4 regions of the Bacillus cereus group sp. MYBK79-1 genome follow, and region 4 is predicted to be linked to each of the others. Evidence: riboswitches for the same ligand, from Rfam matches in the RefSeq annotation. Region 4 holds a riboswitch; each other region holds the start of a gene.

Region 1 (3,643 bases), on a different contig from region 4:
GGACAATCAGCAAACGAGATGCATCAGGAAACCTTGCAACTGCTTTTAAGAGGCATTGGTACTTCGCAACTTTGCACTGAGGAAGAAGTTCATCAGCTTACTGCCGTTACTGGAAGTGCACCAGCTTTCCTTTATTACTTTGCTGAAAGCTTAATTGAAGCAACAAAAAATTATGGAATCGATGAAGCAACTGCCAAACACCTTGTCATTCAAATGATTTCTGGCTCTGCTTCTATGCTTGAACAAACGCAAGATCCAGCTAACCTCCGCGAACAAGTAACAACACCAGGTGGTTCCACGGCTGAGGGTCTCAAAGCTTTATATGAATATAATTTTTCAGAGGGAATTCAAAAAGCAGTAGAAGCAACAAACAAAAAAGCTAGGGGGAAATAATATGAATTTAACAAGTTTAAAAGACTATACAACATTACATAACGGTGTAAAAATGCCTTGGTTCGGTTTAGGTGTTTTTAAAGTAGAAGATGGTTCAGAAGTAGTTGAATCTGTAAAAGCAGCAATTAAAAATGGCTACCGCAGCATTGATACTGCAGCAATTTATCAAAACGAAGAAGGCGTTGGACAAGCAATCCGTGAATCAGGTGTTTCACGTGAAGAATTATTTATTACATCAAAAGTATGGAATAGCGATCAAGGGTATGAAACGACACTTCAAGCATTTGAAACTACATTAGAGAAATTAGGTCTAGAATATTTAGATTTATATTTAGTACATTGGCCTGTAAAAGGGAAATATACTGAATCATGGAAAGCGTTAGAAAAGCTTTATAAAGACGGCCGTGTTCGTGCAATTGGCGTGAGTAATTTCCATATTCACCACTTACAAGACGTATTTGAAATTGCTGAAATTAAGCCAATGATCAACCAAGTGGAATACCACCCACGTTTAGCACAAGAAGAGCTACACACTTTCTGTAAAGAACATAACATCCAGCTTGAAGCTTGGTCACCATTAATGCAAGGCCAACTGCTAGACAACCCAATATTACAAGACATTGCAACAAAATATAATAAATCAACTGCACAAATTATTTTACGGTGGGATCTACAAAACGAAGTTGTAACAATCCCTAAATCTATTAAAGAGCATCGCATTATTGAAAATGCAAATATATTCGATTTTGAATTAAGTGCTGATGACATGAAAGCAATTCAAGCTCTAAATGAAGATCGTCGCGTTGGTCCAGATCCAGATAACTTTAACTTCTAATAGAAAAACCACTGCCATATGCAGTGGTTTTTCCATTAAAGAAAACTGAAAATTTAAACTATATACCATTCGGTTGACACTTCATTATCCAAGGTGTAAGATTTTGAATTATCAAAGAAACACAAAAATTAATAAAATTTATTCGTTTACTCATTGTATCAAGAGAGGTGGAGGGACTGGCCCTTTGAAACCTCGGCAACAGGTTCATTTTGAATACTGTGCCACTTCCTGCAAGCTTTATGCTTGAAAGATAGAATGAGGGACTTCGTTTATATACGGGTGCATAACTTGTACGTAAAAATCCCTCTTTCTCAATATGAAAAGAGGGATTTTTTATTTTTCATTTCCCTCATCATCATCCAAACTTAATTATTTAGGAGGAAAATCAAATGAAAAAGAAGTTTGTACCCGGTATTGCATCAGTTGTAGGAGTAAGTATTTTATTAACTGGTTGCGGTAGTTATAAAAACGAAGCAAGCGGAGCAAATGCAAAAGACGAGGCGCCTAGTAAGCAGGTTTTAAACTTATCTTCACCTACTGAAATACGAACAATGGATACAGCTCGTGCTACAGATACTGATTCTGGTCAAGTAATGAGAAACGTATTTGAAGGTTTGTATAATCTTGGTGAAGGTAACAAACCTGTTCCTGGTGTTGCAAAATCTCATGAAGTAAGTGGCGATAAGACGAAATACACATTCCACCTGCGAGATTCAAAATGGTCAAACGGCACTCCTGTTACAGCGAAAGACTTTGTCTTCGCTTGGCAAAGAGCTGTTGATCCAGCAACAGCCTCTGAATATGCATTTCTATTCTTTGATATTAAAAATGCATCAAAAATTAACAACAAAGAACTTCCATCCGATCAACTTGGTGTAAAAGCAATTGATGACCATACGTTTGAGGTAGAATTAGAACGCCCTGTTCCGTACTTTATTAGCTTAACAGCGTTCCCAACATTTCTACCAATTAACGAGGAATTCTTTAAAGCACAAGGTGATAAGTACGCTTTAGAAGACAATACAATCTTGTACAACGGAGCTTTTACACTAAGCGATTGGAAGCACGAACAAAGCTTTAAATTCAAGAAAAATCCTACCTATTGGGATAAAGATACTGTCAAACTGGAAGAAATCAATTTTAACGTCGTAAAAGAAAAATCTACAGAAGTAAATTTATTCGAGTCAAAACAATTAGACCGTATAAAACTAACATCTGACTTCGTTGATAAATATAAAAAAGATACCAACTTTAAAGAACGTCCGAACGTAGGGGTACAGTTTCTACGTATGAATCAACAAAATAAAGTACTTCAAAACGTTTCTGCACGCCAAGCAATCGATCAAACAATTGATCGAAAGTCCTTTGTAAATACATTATTAAATGACGGCTCTACACCTACCTCTAGTCTCGTGCCGAAAAACTTTGCAAAAGGACCTGACGGAACAGACTTCCGTGCTGCAAACGGCGATTTAACAAAGGTTGATACAAAATCTGCACAAGAATTATGGAAAAAGGCGAAACAAGAACTTGGATCTGAAAAAATAACGTTAGAACTATTAACAAGTGACGGTGACCTTGAGAAGAAAACTGGTGAATTCTTAAAAGGACAACTAGAAAAGAATTTAGATGGCTTAACAGTGACGATAAAACCGCAACCACGTAAACAACAAGTTTCACTTTTATTAAAAGGTGACTACGAAATTGGAATTGACGGCTGGAGCCCTGACTTTGCGGATCCAATTACATTCCTTGAGCTATTTACAACGAATAACCCTTATAACTTAGATCATTATTCTAATAAGGAGTTCGATGAAACAATAGCAAAAGTGAAAACAACTTTAGCCGGTGATGAAAAAGCTCGCTGGGAAGCATTACTAGCATCCGAGAAAATATTATTTAAAGACTCTGTTATCGCTCCTCTTTACCAAAAAGGCGAATCTTATTTAGAACGTTCTTATGTGAAAGGAATTGTGCAAGTAGACTTTGCAGGGCAATTAAACTTCAAGTGGGCAAAAATTGAAAAATAAAGTGAAACGTTAATCAGTGGGATCTTCTTCCCACACCGATTATTTTTTTAGAAAAACATATTAAAAGTAGGTTCCCCAACACGAGGGAATCTGCTTTTTTAATATATTATTCCAAGAAATTAACAATCTATTTTTATTATTGACATATAGTTCTTTCCAGTGTTAATATTCTAAATAATCAAAGAAACGAAATATTTAACCATCAAAATATAATGTCTTCTACGCTGAAACATATAACGATAGATTATAGTTCAGCATGTATATACATATAGAACACCTGATTACCTAAATGCACATATCTATAATAGGTTTTCTCTTCTTCTATAGTTACACTTCAAGACACGGACATTATGACGTTACGAACAACACATTTAGGGAGGAACGA
Region 2 (3,643 bases), on a different contig from region 4:
AACGGTTTTGCCTTTTCTAAAATTTCAGCGTGCGGTACGTTAGAAGCACCGACAACAAGTTTCTTTTCATCTTTATCTTTCCCGCCACAAGCAGCTAACCCAAAAATTGAAGTTGAAATAAGTGCTGTAAGTAATAATTTTTTCATTTGAAACATCCTCCTGTTTTTTTATTATCGTTTATCTATTCGAGTCGTTAAACTATCACCAATCCACTGAATGAAAAATACAACTAGTAATACACAAATTGTCGCAACGATTGTTACATCGTTATTTCCTCGTTGGAATCCTTCTAAATAAGCAAGTGTTCCAAGACCACCAGCACCAACAACTCCCGCCATTGCCGTATAGCCTACTAAAGCAATTGTCGTAACCGTAATACCAGATACTAATGCTGGTAACGCTTCTGGAATTAACACTTTCAAAATAATTGTGCTTGTTTTTGCTCCCATTGCTTTTGAAGCTTCAATTACACCTTTATCAATTTCACGAAGTGCAATTTCAACCATTCTCGCGTAAAATGGTGCCGCTCCAATAATTAAAGCCGGAAGTGCTGCACTTGCTCCAAGAATTGTTCCAAGCAAGATCTTTGTGAATGGGATTAATAAAATAATTAAAATGATGAACGGTATCGAACGGAAAATGTTTACGAACGCTCCAATTGCTGTGTTAACCGTTTTGTTTTCCCATAAATTATCTTTCGCCGTCATGAAAAGTAACAATCCTAAAATTAGTCCTAAAACAAATGTGGCAAGAGCTGCGATTGCCGTCATATATAACGTTTCACCAGTTGCTTCTAACATTTGATTCCAATCAACATTTGTGAGTAACTTATCCATGTGCAATCACCTCCAGCTCTACTTGATCTTGATGTATCCCCTCTATCGCTTGCTGAATCGCTGTTTCCTCACCATTTAAATGAACGACTAAACTACCGTAAGAGCCGTTATTCGTTTGTGCGATATTTCCTTGCAAAATACTAACTTCTATATCACTGCGTTGCATTAATCTTTGAAGCACTGGTCTTTCTACAGCCTCACCGATAAACTGCAAACGAACGACTTTACCATCTGGATACTTTTCAATTAAACTTTCAATCGTTTCATTTGTATCTTCAGAATCCGTTAACTGCTGTACAAATCGCTTTGTAATGTCTTTCTGCGGATTGCGGAATACATCAAGTACTGGACCCGTTTCTACAATTTTTCCTTTCTCCATTACCGCCACTCGATTACAAATCTTTCGAATCACGTGCATCTCATGTGTAATAAGTACAATTGTTAAACCGAGACGCTTATTAATATCTAATAATAAATCTAAAATTTGATCTGTCGTTTCTGGATCAAGCGCTGATGTTGCTTCATCACATAAAAGCACTTGTGGGTTGTTAGCTAATGCTCTTGCAATCCCAACACGTTGCTTTTGTCCTCCGCTTAGCTGGGATGGATACGCGTCTCCTCTTCCTTCTAATCCAACAAGATGAATTAACTCATCCACACGTTTTCTTCTCTTCGCTTTATCAACACCTGCAATTTCAAGTGGGAACTCGATATTTTCACGTACAGTTCGTGACCAAAGTAAATTGAAGTGCTGAAAAATCATTCCAATTTCTTGCCTTGCCTTACGAAGTTCACTTCCTGTAATTGCTGAAATCACGCGATTTGCAATTGTAATTTGGCCAGAAGTTGGTTTCTCTAACTGATTGAATAATCTGATTAAAGAACTTTTCCCAGCACCACTATATCCGATAACACCAAATATTTCGCCTTTGTCTATTTTTAAATTGGCATTATCTACAGCAGTGACATCACCGCTTTTTGCTTTATATATTTTCTTTACATTCTCTAATAGAATCATGGTGTATCACCCCTTTTTTGTTTGGATCGACTCCGCAATTTTTTATGTTTAATGCGTGTAGTCCACCGTTATCACTACTTTTATTATTTGAATGTCCTCCACATTCAAACAATAAAAAAACCTTTCCGCTTTAGAGAAGCAGAAAGGTTTATATGCGTATATAACAACATTATCCCTCTCTCTCATCTCTCAAAGCATTTGCTTTGCAGGAATTGGCACCATTTCAACATAAGTTGACGGTTGCCGGGCTTCACAGGGCACAGTCCCTCCACCTCTCTTGATAAGAGAAATCAGATTACATTTTCGTCTGATTTGTAATTTATGAAATTGTCTATATTTTATGAATTGAATTGTATCAACATCCACACACCATGTCAACAGAAATTTTCGTAAAAAATGAAACTTCAGAATTTTAAGCACCTACTGACATCGGTTTACATATATGAAACATCGATTCAACTAATAGCATCGTTCGATACGTTCCCGAATACTGTACACGTCCATCGTTCATTAACATTTGCAATCGTACATTTCCGTTCACCAATTGTTTTACATCTTCCTCATCTACACAAACGATTTGCTCTGTTCCTCGTTCCTCATGTAGCAGCTCTATATAATCTCTTGAAATTTGTAACGAACAGCTTTCATCTCCAAAGCGGAAATTAACAGTTTTTTCTCCTTGTCTTAAAAGCGGTTCTAAATGATATTGACCATTAGCGTAATTTACAAATGATTGCAGCAAAGAATATAATTTCACCCTAAATCACATCCTTCATATCACTTTCTATTACTCATACCATTCCCTCTCACTAAAGAGCAATCCTGTTACTTTCGCTCGACAAATACTGTAACCACCCTGCATCTCGACATATTTCCCGAGAAATATGTCGAGGCGGCAAAAACTTTGCCGCCTACTTTAATTCCGTATATAAATATTCAACCGAATGAAATGCGTATATCTTCTTCATGAGTGTCCCATTTTCAAAAACAAGTAAACAAGGTACACTTTCAATACCATACTCTTTCGCTAAATGCGGAGCATAATTTAAATCTAACATTCCAATTTTCAAGTCTTCAATTGTCATCTCAACGACTGTTAACATCTTTTTTGCTAATTGGCATGTTCCACACATTGGAGTATATACATATAACACTGTTTTTTCTTCGTTCTCTATTAGGGCTGTTGCTTCGGCTCCTGTCCAGTCAATCACTTCTATCATTCCTTACCGTAAATATTCTGTATAAACGTCAATGTCAGCTCCCCATAATACATTTGCTAAGTGTGAAGATGGCGCAGTTGCCACTTCCCGGTACGAGCGATCAATGTAAATATGCTCTGCTTGCGGAAATTCTTTTCGAAATTGTTTCCTTAACTTTTCTCCAGCATCATCAGCATCCACTAGTACATACACTTCCTTATCAAAAAACTGATCAATGAGCTCATCCATTTTCGACAAACCAATTGTACCATTTGTACAAACAATTTCCACTGGTTCCCGAATAATAGATTCAATCTTTTTTCTGTCTGATTTACCTTCTACAATAATGACTTTTTCTACATAAATCATATGTCATCACCCGATCACCATATACTATACAACCTTTAACTTAGTATATAGTATATTCGTTATTTTCATGTTGTTTCCTGTTTATTTTTGCAAAAGAAAAGCGCAAGCAGCTCGTTCAGAACAAGAGGGCACCCGAACTCGTGAACTAGAGGCGCTTTTTGCCTCAAGTGAAAGAGTGAAATGACCGACTGTCCTAGCTGCTGGAGATGGACAATAAAAAC
Region 3 (3,643 bases), on a different contig from region 4:
GGTTTCATCAGTTCATGTAATATGAACGTTTTATTTGTAAATCTATCTATAAAACAATGAATCTATGTTTTGCTGCCGCAGAACAGTAGTACATTATGCTGTCCCTTTAGCTCGTTCGTTAGGAAATGGCATATTTAATATAGAAGCAATGTACTGTTTTCCATGCATTCGAGCTAATGATTCTAATATTTGACGGACGCGTTTTGTAAGATGTCCTTGTTCCTTTATAGCTTCACAATATGCGTCATAGAAAGCGTATTTAGCCCAAAGGAAATCATCTTGTTGGAATAAAAAGTGATTTCTGTACCATTCCCCAATTGTATGGTAACAATTGTTTTCATGTATTGCTACGCTTTGAGAAAGAATGCGATCAGATAAAGATGTAGTTAAATGAGAAATTGTGTTTTCTGTTTCAACCTGTAATGTTTTTTCTAACATTGTAATGATGTGACGAGTAGCCATATGTTAACTCTCCTTTGTGTAAATGGGTAATACCATTCTATATTTAAAAAATTCTTACTATATATTAGTATACAATATATGGAATGCATCTACCTGCTTTTTAAGCTGCATTTACAAAATCTTTTTTATTTGTTTACAAAAATAAAGTAAGATACAGTATATAGGAAAAAATAATAAAGGAATGAACGCGTTGTATATAACAGTAGAAGAAGCTGCGGATTATTTGAATTTACCAAAGTCGTATATTGAAGAACTAATTCAGCAAAAGAAAGTTCGCGCAATATTTGATGGAGAGCAATATTTATTAAATAAAGAACAATTCAATACACATTTAGAACAAATGGAGAAATATAAGCAATTAGTGGAAGAAATATTAAACGAACCAATTCCAGAAGATATGGATGTTAAAGACGAAGATTAAACGATGGGAAATCCTTTTATATGTTGTACAACTAATGGAAAGTTATGCAGTAAAATATAGAGTACGATTTCATTTGCAAGTAGATGGAAATAGGAACGAAAGTAGAGATTTTTTACCGACAGTATAATGGGCTAGAAGAAAATATTTTTCAGAAAAGTGTTCTTGTTGTGTAAATATAAACATTTTATAAAATGTTTCAAGAAGGGTTTTTTTTATAAAATACTTCGTTTATAATGGAGGAAAATATCGACATGAGATTTGTTATTCATGTAACGGTTCGGTAGTGTTAGAAAAAGAAGGGGTGCACACGCATCCTTTTTTCTATGCAGATATTATAAAAGAGGTGGTATTGATGGAATTAACATTAAATTCGACTGTATGTTTACACACGATTCAATTTAGAAAAGAGCAAAAGAATTATATTGTAAAAGATACAATTACAGGAGAAAAATATGAAATGCCGCCACTTTGGATTGATGCATTGGCAATGATGCGTGACGGTTTTTTATTGGGGGAAATTGAGGAGAAATTAAAAGAAGAGTATCCTGACGAAGAAATAAATATGTTAGCATTTACGAGGCAACTGTTAGAGCTAGAGCTTGTCGAAATGGTAGATGGGGAAGAAATAGCTTGTACAAAGAAGAAAGAGAAAGATTATTTAGCTTGGTTACGTCCTCGTGTTGAGCAATTCTTTCTTAATTTAAATAAAAAAAATAGAAGCAAAGGTCAATGATGATCTTTGCTTTTTTGTATAGCTTGTTTAAAAAATTACAGCGAATGCTCTTGCGAAAGCACCGTCGCTATCTTTAATTTTTAAAGGTGCCGCTGAAAAAAAGAAACGCTTCGTGTGTATGGCATCTAAGTTTGTTAAATTTTCGATTAAATAAATATTATTCCCAAGTAGTATGTGATGAATCGGTGATGTTACTGTCGTTACCTCATCAGGAGAGATGAAATCTAAACCGACTGATTTTACTTTTAAGTGAACTAGTTCTTCAGCTAATTCTTCAGAAAGATAAAATGCTTCTTTCTCATACGCCTCTGTATTCCATTTAGTAGATAGATTGGAATGGAAAATGACAATATCACCTTCTTTTATGTCAGCATTGTGCAATACTTCTTTAGGTAACTTTCGTTCTTGAATATGAGTTACATCGATAAGAACAGCTTCACCTACAAATTGATCTAGGGGTAATTGATCAATAGTCGTTGCGCCTGAAATGAAATGGGCAGGAGCATCGCAATGCGTACCAACATGAACGACAGAATGAAAATCTGTAACTTGATAACCTGTTTCTTTAACACTTGTAATGGCTTCTAAATTGATTTTTGGTGTGCCAGGAAATTGAGACATATTGTTTTCAAATGTTTGTGATAGGTCAATTACTTTCACTTTAAATACCTCCAATATATGTTTTGAAATATAAAAAACTCACCTTTCATAATCAAGACAGATGAGTTTTGCACACAATAGTTACGTTTTATCTTTCAAAATGCAGTGCATTTTGCAGGAATTAGCACCTATTCAGTTTATATAAACTGAGGTTGCTGGGCTTCAAAGGGCCGGTCCCTCTGCCTCTCTTGATAAAGATATATTAAGTTTTGGATTCTGAATATTCATTACAATTAAATTGTAATTCATTTCCTTTTTTTGTGCAATAACAAATAGGTATTCACCCAAATAAAGCTACTCGCATATTGTAGCTTATGTAAATAGAATGCTGCGAAGGAGTGAGTGCAGTGACAGGGAATGTACTGAATTATTATGCTGGTGGAAATACAGCTAGAGGGTTTCATAATTTATACGAAGAGAACTTAAAAGGACTCAACAGATTATTTATTTTAAAAGGGGGCCCTGGAACCGGGAAATCTTCTTTAATCAAGTCAATAGGTCGTGAGTGGGTTGAAAAAGGATATGATATTGAATTTTTACACTGTTCTTCTGATAATAAATCGGTTGATGGTGTCATTATCCCGAAGTTAAAAGTAGGAATTGTTGATGGAACATCACCGCATGTTATTGAGCCGAAAATGCCAGGAGTTGTCGAGGAGTATATCAATTTAGGAGTTGCCTGGGACTCAGATAAATTAAGAAAGCAGAAGGTGGAAATTGAACGATTTGTTTCAGAAGCAAGCAAAGCTTTTCAAGCGGCTTACGCTCGTTTCCATGAGGCGCTGATTATACATGATGAGTGGGAGAAAATATATATTAGTAATATTGATTTTAATAAAGCGAATGAACTAACCAATCAGCTAATTCAGAAGTTATTTACAGATAAAGGCGGGAAACAATCGCTTGTGAAACATCGGTTTTTAGGAGCAGCTACACCGAAAGGAGCAGTTGATTTTGTTCCGAATTTAACAGAAGGATTACCACATCGTTATTTTATAAAAGGACGCCCAGGCTCTGGGAAATCAACAATGCTCAAAAAATTAGCTAAGGCAGCAGAAGAAAAAGGATTTGAAGTTGAAGTATATCATTGTGGATTTGATCCAAATAGTCTTGATATGGTTATCGTAAGAGAATTAGGGTTTGCAATTTTTGATAGCACTGCGCCACATGAATATTTTCCGAGCCGCGAAGGTGATGAGATTATAGATATGTATGCCCTGATCGTGACACCAGGGACAGATGAGAAGTACGAGGCGGAGATTCGCGACGTCTCCATTCAATATAAAGCAAAAATGAATGAGGCGATGTCTTTCTTAGCGAAAGCAAAATCAGTTCGTGATAAATTAGAACGAATTTATATTGCTGCT
Region 4 (3,643 bases):
CTTTAGCACCGTCTGCTTGCAAGAAACTAACAGGTTTTTGACCATCGAATCCAATGGCACCGTAAGCAAAATCATGAACGACTAATATATTATGTTCATTAGCAAAATGAATGGTTTCATCAAAGAAATCTTTTGATGCAGTAGCACCAGTAGGATTATTTGGATAGTTTAAAAACATTAACTTTGCACGATCGGCAATAGAGTCATCAACTTTCGTATAATCTGGTAAAAAATTATTTTCTGCAAGTAGCGGCATTGTTTCAAATTGTGCTTTTGCTAAAGCAACTCCTGATAAATAATCTGGATAGCCTGGATCTGGAACGAGAATCGTATCACCAGGGTTTGTAAAACAAAGTGGTAATTCTACTAATCCAGCTTTTCCACCAAACAAAATAGCAACTTCTGTTTTGGGATTTACTACTACATCATATTCACGTTGATAGAATGTTGCCACGGCTTCTTTTAAACTTTCATGTCCGCGAAATGGCGGATATTTATGATGAATGGTCTTTTCTGCAGCATCTTGTAAAGCTTTTACGATATGCTGCGGTGTTGGTTGATCTGGATTACCTTGACCTAGATTAATAACATCGTGACCAGCTGCTACGACTTTGTTAACTTTTGCAACAAGTGAAGCGAAAAATTGTGTAGGCAATGATGTTACTATCTCAGAATGTTGAAATAATTTCATACTTTCCACCTCTTTTGAAAGTTGTTACAATTCTAGTGACAAATGATATAATCTTTCCAGTATTTTGTAAAGAAAAAATTAAGAATGGGGCTGACAAAATGAAAGTCGCATGTATTCAAATGGATATTGTCTTTGGAGATGTAGAAAAAAATATTGAGAATGCTAAAAATAAAATAAGCGAAGCGATGAAGGAAAGACCAGATGTTATTGTCTTACCAGAACTATGGACAACGGGATATGATTTAACGAGGCTTACTGAAATTGCAGATAGGGATGGATTGCAAACGAAAGAAAAGCTGAAAGAATGGTCGAAGCAATATGGTGTACATATTGTCGGTGGGTCTATAGCGAAGCAAACAGAGCAAGGTGTTACAAATACAATGTATGTTGTAACTAATAAAGGAGAACTAATTAATGAATATAGTAAAGTGCACTTATTTCAGCTTATGGATGAACATAAATATTTAATCGCTGGAAATAGTACAGGTGAATTTAAGCTAGATAATGTAGAGTGCGCCGGCACAATTTGTTATGACATTCGTTTTCCGGAGTGGATGCGCGTCCATACCGCTAAAGGTGCAAAAGTTTTATTTGTTGTAGCAGAATGGCCATTAGTTCGGTTAGCACATTGGCGTTTGTTATTGCAAGCAAGAGCAGTTGAAAATCAATGTTATGTTGTTGCATGTAATAGGGCAGGAAAGGATCCGAATAATGAGTTTGCCGGTCATTCTTTAATTGTCGATCCTTGGGGCGAAGTTGTTGTAGAAGCGAATAAAGAAGAATCCATTTTATTTGGAGAGCTTACTTTTGAGAAAATTAAAGAAGTACGCAAAGGAATTCCAGTTTTTGCAGATCGTCGTCCAGAATTATACAAATAAAATGTTGACAAGCGATTTTTATTCTTGGTATAGTCTTCAACATAAAGTTAAAAATTCTAAAAAATTATACAACTCTTATCAAGAGCAGGTGGAGGGATTTGGCCCGATGAAGCCCAGCAACCGACCGTAATACCATTGTGAAATGGGGCGTTTATGACGCCAAAAGGCACGGTGCTAATTCCAGCAGAAAGTAAAACTTTCTGGCAGATAAGAGGGGAGAAGGTAAACTTCAAACCTCTTTCTTAGTGGAAAGAGGTTTTTCTGTGTTAGAAAAACCTCTGAATTTAAAAGGGGGAGAAGACGATGGGATATTATTCATTAACTGAAACAACAGCTATACAATATGCGAAAGAACATGGTTATTTTGAAAAGAAAGCAAATGTAGTTTGTCATGAAATTGGAGATGGAAATTTAAATTACGTGTTCAAATTAGATGACGGAGAGAAGTCTATTATAATAAAACAAGCACTGCCGTATGCGAAAGTAGTTGGTGAGAGCTGGCCATTGTCTATAAAAAGAGCGACGATTGAAAGTAAAGCATTACAAATTTTTGCGAAGTATGTACCGGAATATGTGCCGGTAGTGTACAGTCATGATGAAGAGTTAGCAGTAACAGTCATCGAGGACTTATCAAGGCTAACAATTACAAGAAAAGGATTAATAGATGGAGAGGAGTACCCACTTTTATCCCAACATATTGGTCGTTTTCTAGCGCATGTTTTGTTTTATACTTCAGATTTCGGGTTAGAATCAGAAGAGAAAAGGGTACTAGAAGGTGCATTTGTAAACCCAGACCTTTGTAAGATTACAGAAGATTTAGTGTTTACAGATCCATTTGGTCATTACGATACGAATGATTATGAGCCAGAGTTACAACTAGCGGTTGATGAATTGTGGAGTGACAAAAATTTAAAGTTAAAAGTCGCACAATATAAATATAAATTTTTAACGAGAAAAGAAGCGCTTATTCACGGTGATTTACATACTGGTAGTATTTTTTCATCGCCTTCTGAAACGAAAGTGATTGATCCGGAATTTGCAACATATGGCCCATTTGGATTTGACCTTGGTCAATTTATTGCAAATCTATTATTAAATGCTCTATCTAGGGAAGAAGAACAGAGAAGTGTGCTATTTTTCCATATTGAGAAGACGTGGAGTTATTTTGTAGAAGCTTTTACGAAGTTATGGATTGGAGAAGGTGTAGAAGCATATACGAAAGAGAAACAATGGTTGCCAATTATTTTGCAAAATATTTTTACGGATGCAGTTGGATTCGTCGGATGTGAGCTTATCCGAAGAACAATTGGCTTAGCGCATGTAGCTGATTTAGATGAAATAGCAAATAAAGAAACGAGAATTCAAGCTAAGAAACAAGCGCTATTCTTAGGGAAAGAACTAATAAAATATGAATCTAAGAGCGCGGATATTCAACTGTTCCGAACGTTATTTCAACAGACAGTTTCTAGAGGGGTAAAAGCATGAGTACAATTGTTACTGTCCCGAGGTCTGTCAGTTGGAAAGGTGATGCCATTGCAGTATTAAATCAAACAAAGTTGCCGCATAGCACAGAATACAAAACGTTAACGACGATTGAAGAGGTATGGAAAAGTATTGTCATGCTAGAAGTACGAGGAGCACCTGCAATTGGAATTGTAGCTGCATTTGGTTTGGCGCTTGCATCAAAAAAATATAACACAGTACATATTGAAGAATTTCAAAAGAAATTTAATAGAGATTGCAATTATTTAGGAACGTCACGCCCGACAGCAGTTAATTTATTTTGGGCAATTGATCGTATGAGAGAATCGATTCGAGAAATCACTACAATAAAAGAAGCACACAAAATATTAGAAGAAGAAGCGCTTCGCATTCAAAAAGAAGATGAAACGGTATGCCGAAGTATTGGAGAACATGCATTATCATGTTTTAAAGACGGTGATAATATTTTAACAATTTGTAACGCTGGAAGTATTGCAACTGCTAGATATGGTACTGCATTAGCACCGTTTTATATGGGGAAAGAAAAAGGTGTACGTTTACATGCGTATGCGTGTGAAACGAGACCGGTTTT

The links. Region 4 has a riboswitch for S-adenosylmethionine ahead of mtnK (S-methyl-5-thioribose kinase). Riboswitches for the same ligand answer to the same signal wherever they lie in the genome.
Region 1: it holds a riboswitch for S-adenosylmethionine, as region 4 does, so the genes downstream of both, ACTFOB_RS23170 (peptide ABC transporter substrate-binding protein) here and mtnK (S-methyl-5-thioribose kinase) in region 4, are expected to answer to the same signal.
Region 2: it holds a riboswitch for S-adenosylmethionine, as region 4 does, so the genes downstream of both, ACTFOB_RS12340 (methionine ABC transporter ATP-binding protein) here and mtnK (S-methyl-5-thioribose kinase) in region 4, are expected to answer to the same signal.
Region 3: it holds a riboswitch for S-adenosylmethionine, as region 4 does, so the genes downstream of both, ACTFOB_RS18485 (cyclase family protein) here and mtnK (S-methyl-5-thioribose kinase) in region 4, are expected to answer to the same signal.

Annotation. Positions count from the first base shown of each region.
Region 1 covers NZ_JBQAEO010000020.1:37,872-41,514, reverse strand. Annotated here, with positions in the region: gene proC (pyrroline-5-carboxylate reductase) at 1-393, shown strand, start outside; gene ACTFOB_RS23175 (aldo/keto reductase) at 395-1,228, shown strand; SAM riboswitch class I at 1,381-1,485, shown strand; gene ACTFOB_RS23170 (peptide ABC transporter substrate-binding protein) at 1,618-3,258, shown strand.
Region 2 covers NZ_JBQAEO010000006.1:74,190-77,832, forward strand. Annotated here, with positions in the region: gene metQ (methionine ABC transporter substrate-binding lipoprotein MetQ) at 1-146, opposite strand, end outside; gene ACTFOB_RS12335 (methionine ABC transporter permease) at 171-836, opposite strand; gene ACTFOB_RS12340 (methionine ABC transporter ATP-binding protein) at 829-1,854, opposite strand; SAM riboswitch class I at 2,034-2,141, opposite strand; gene ACTFOB_RS12345 (hypothetical protein) at 2,267-2,611, opposite strand; gene ACTFOB_RS12350 (thioredoxin family protein) at 2,766-3,074, opposite strand; gene ACTFOB_RS12355 (toprim domain-containing protein) at 3,078-3,422, opposite strand.
Region 3 covers NZ_JBQAEO010000012.1:11,103-14,745, forward strand. Annotated here, with positions in the region: gene ACTFOB_RS18470 (hypothetical protein) at 94-462, opposite strand; gene ACTFOB_RS18475 (helix-turn-helix domain-containing protein) at 644-883, shown strand; gene ACTFOB_RS18480 (hypothetical protein) at 1,236-1,616, shown strand; gene ACTFOB_RS18485 (cyclase family protein) at 1,644-2,276, opposite strand; SAM riboswitch class I at 2,362-2,474, opposite strand; gene ACTFOB_RS18490 (PRK06851 family protein) at 2,624-3,643, shown strand, end outside.
Region 4 covers NZ_JBQAEO010000005.1:9,258-12,900, forward strand. Annotated here, with positions in the region: gene ACTFOB_RS10445 (pyridoxal phosphate-dependent aminotransferase) at 1-691, opposite strand, end outside; gene ACTFOB_RS10450 (carbon-nitrogen family hydrolase) at 706-1,569, shown strand; SAM riboswitch class I at 1,642-1,783, shown strand; gene mtnK (S-methyl-5-thioribose kinase) at 1,873-3,054, shown strand; gene mtnA (S-methyl-5-thioribose-1-phosphate isomerase) at 3,051-3,643, shown strand, end outside.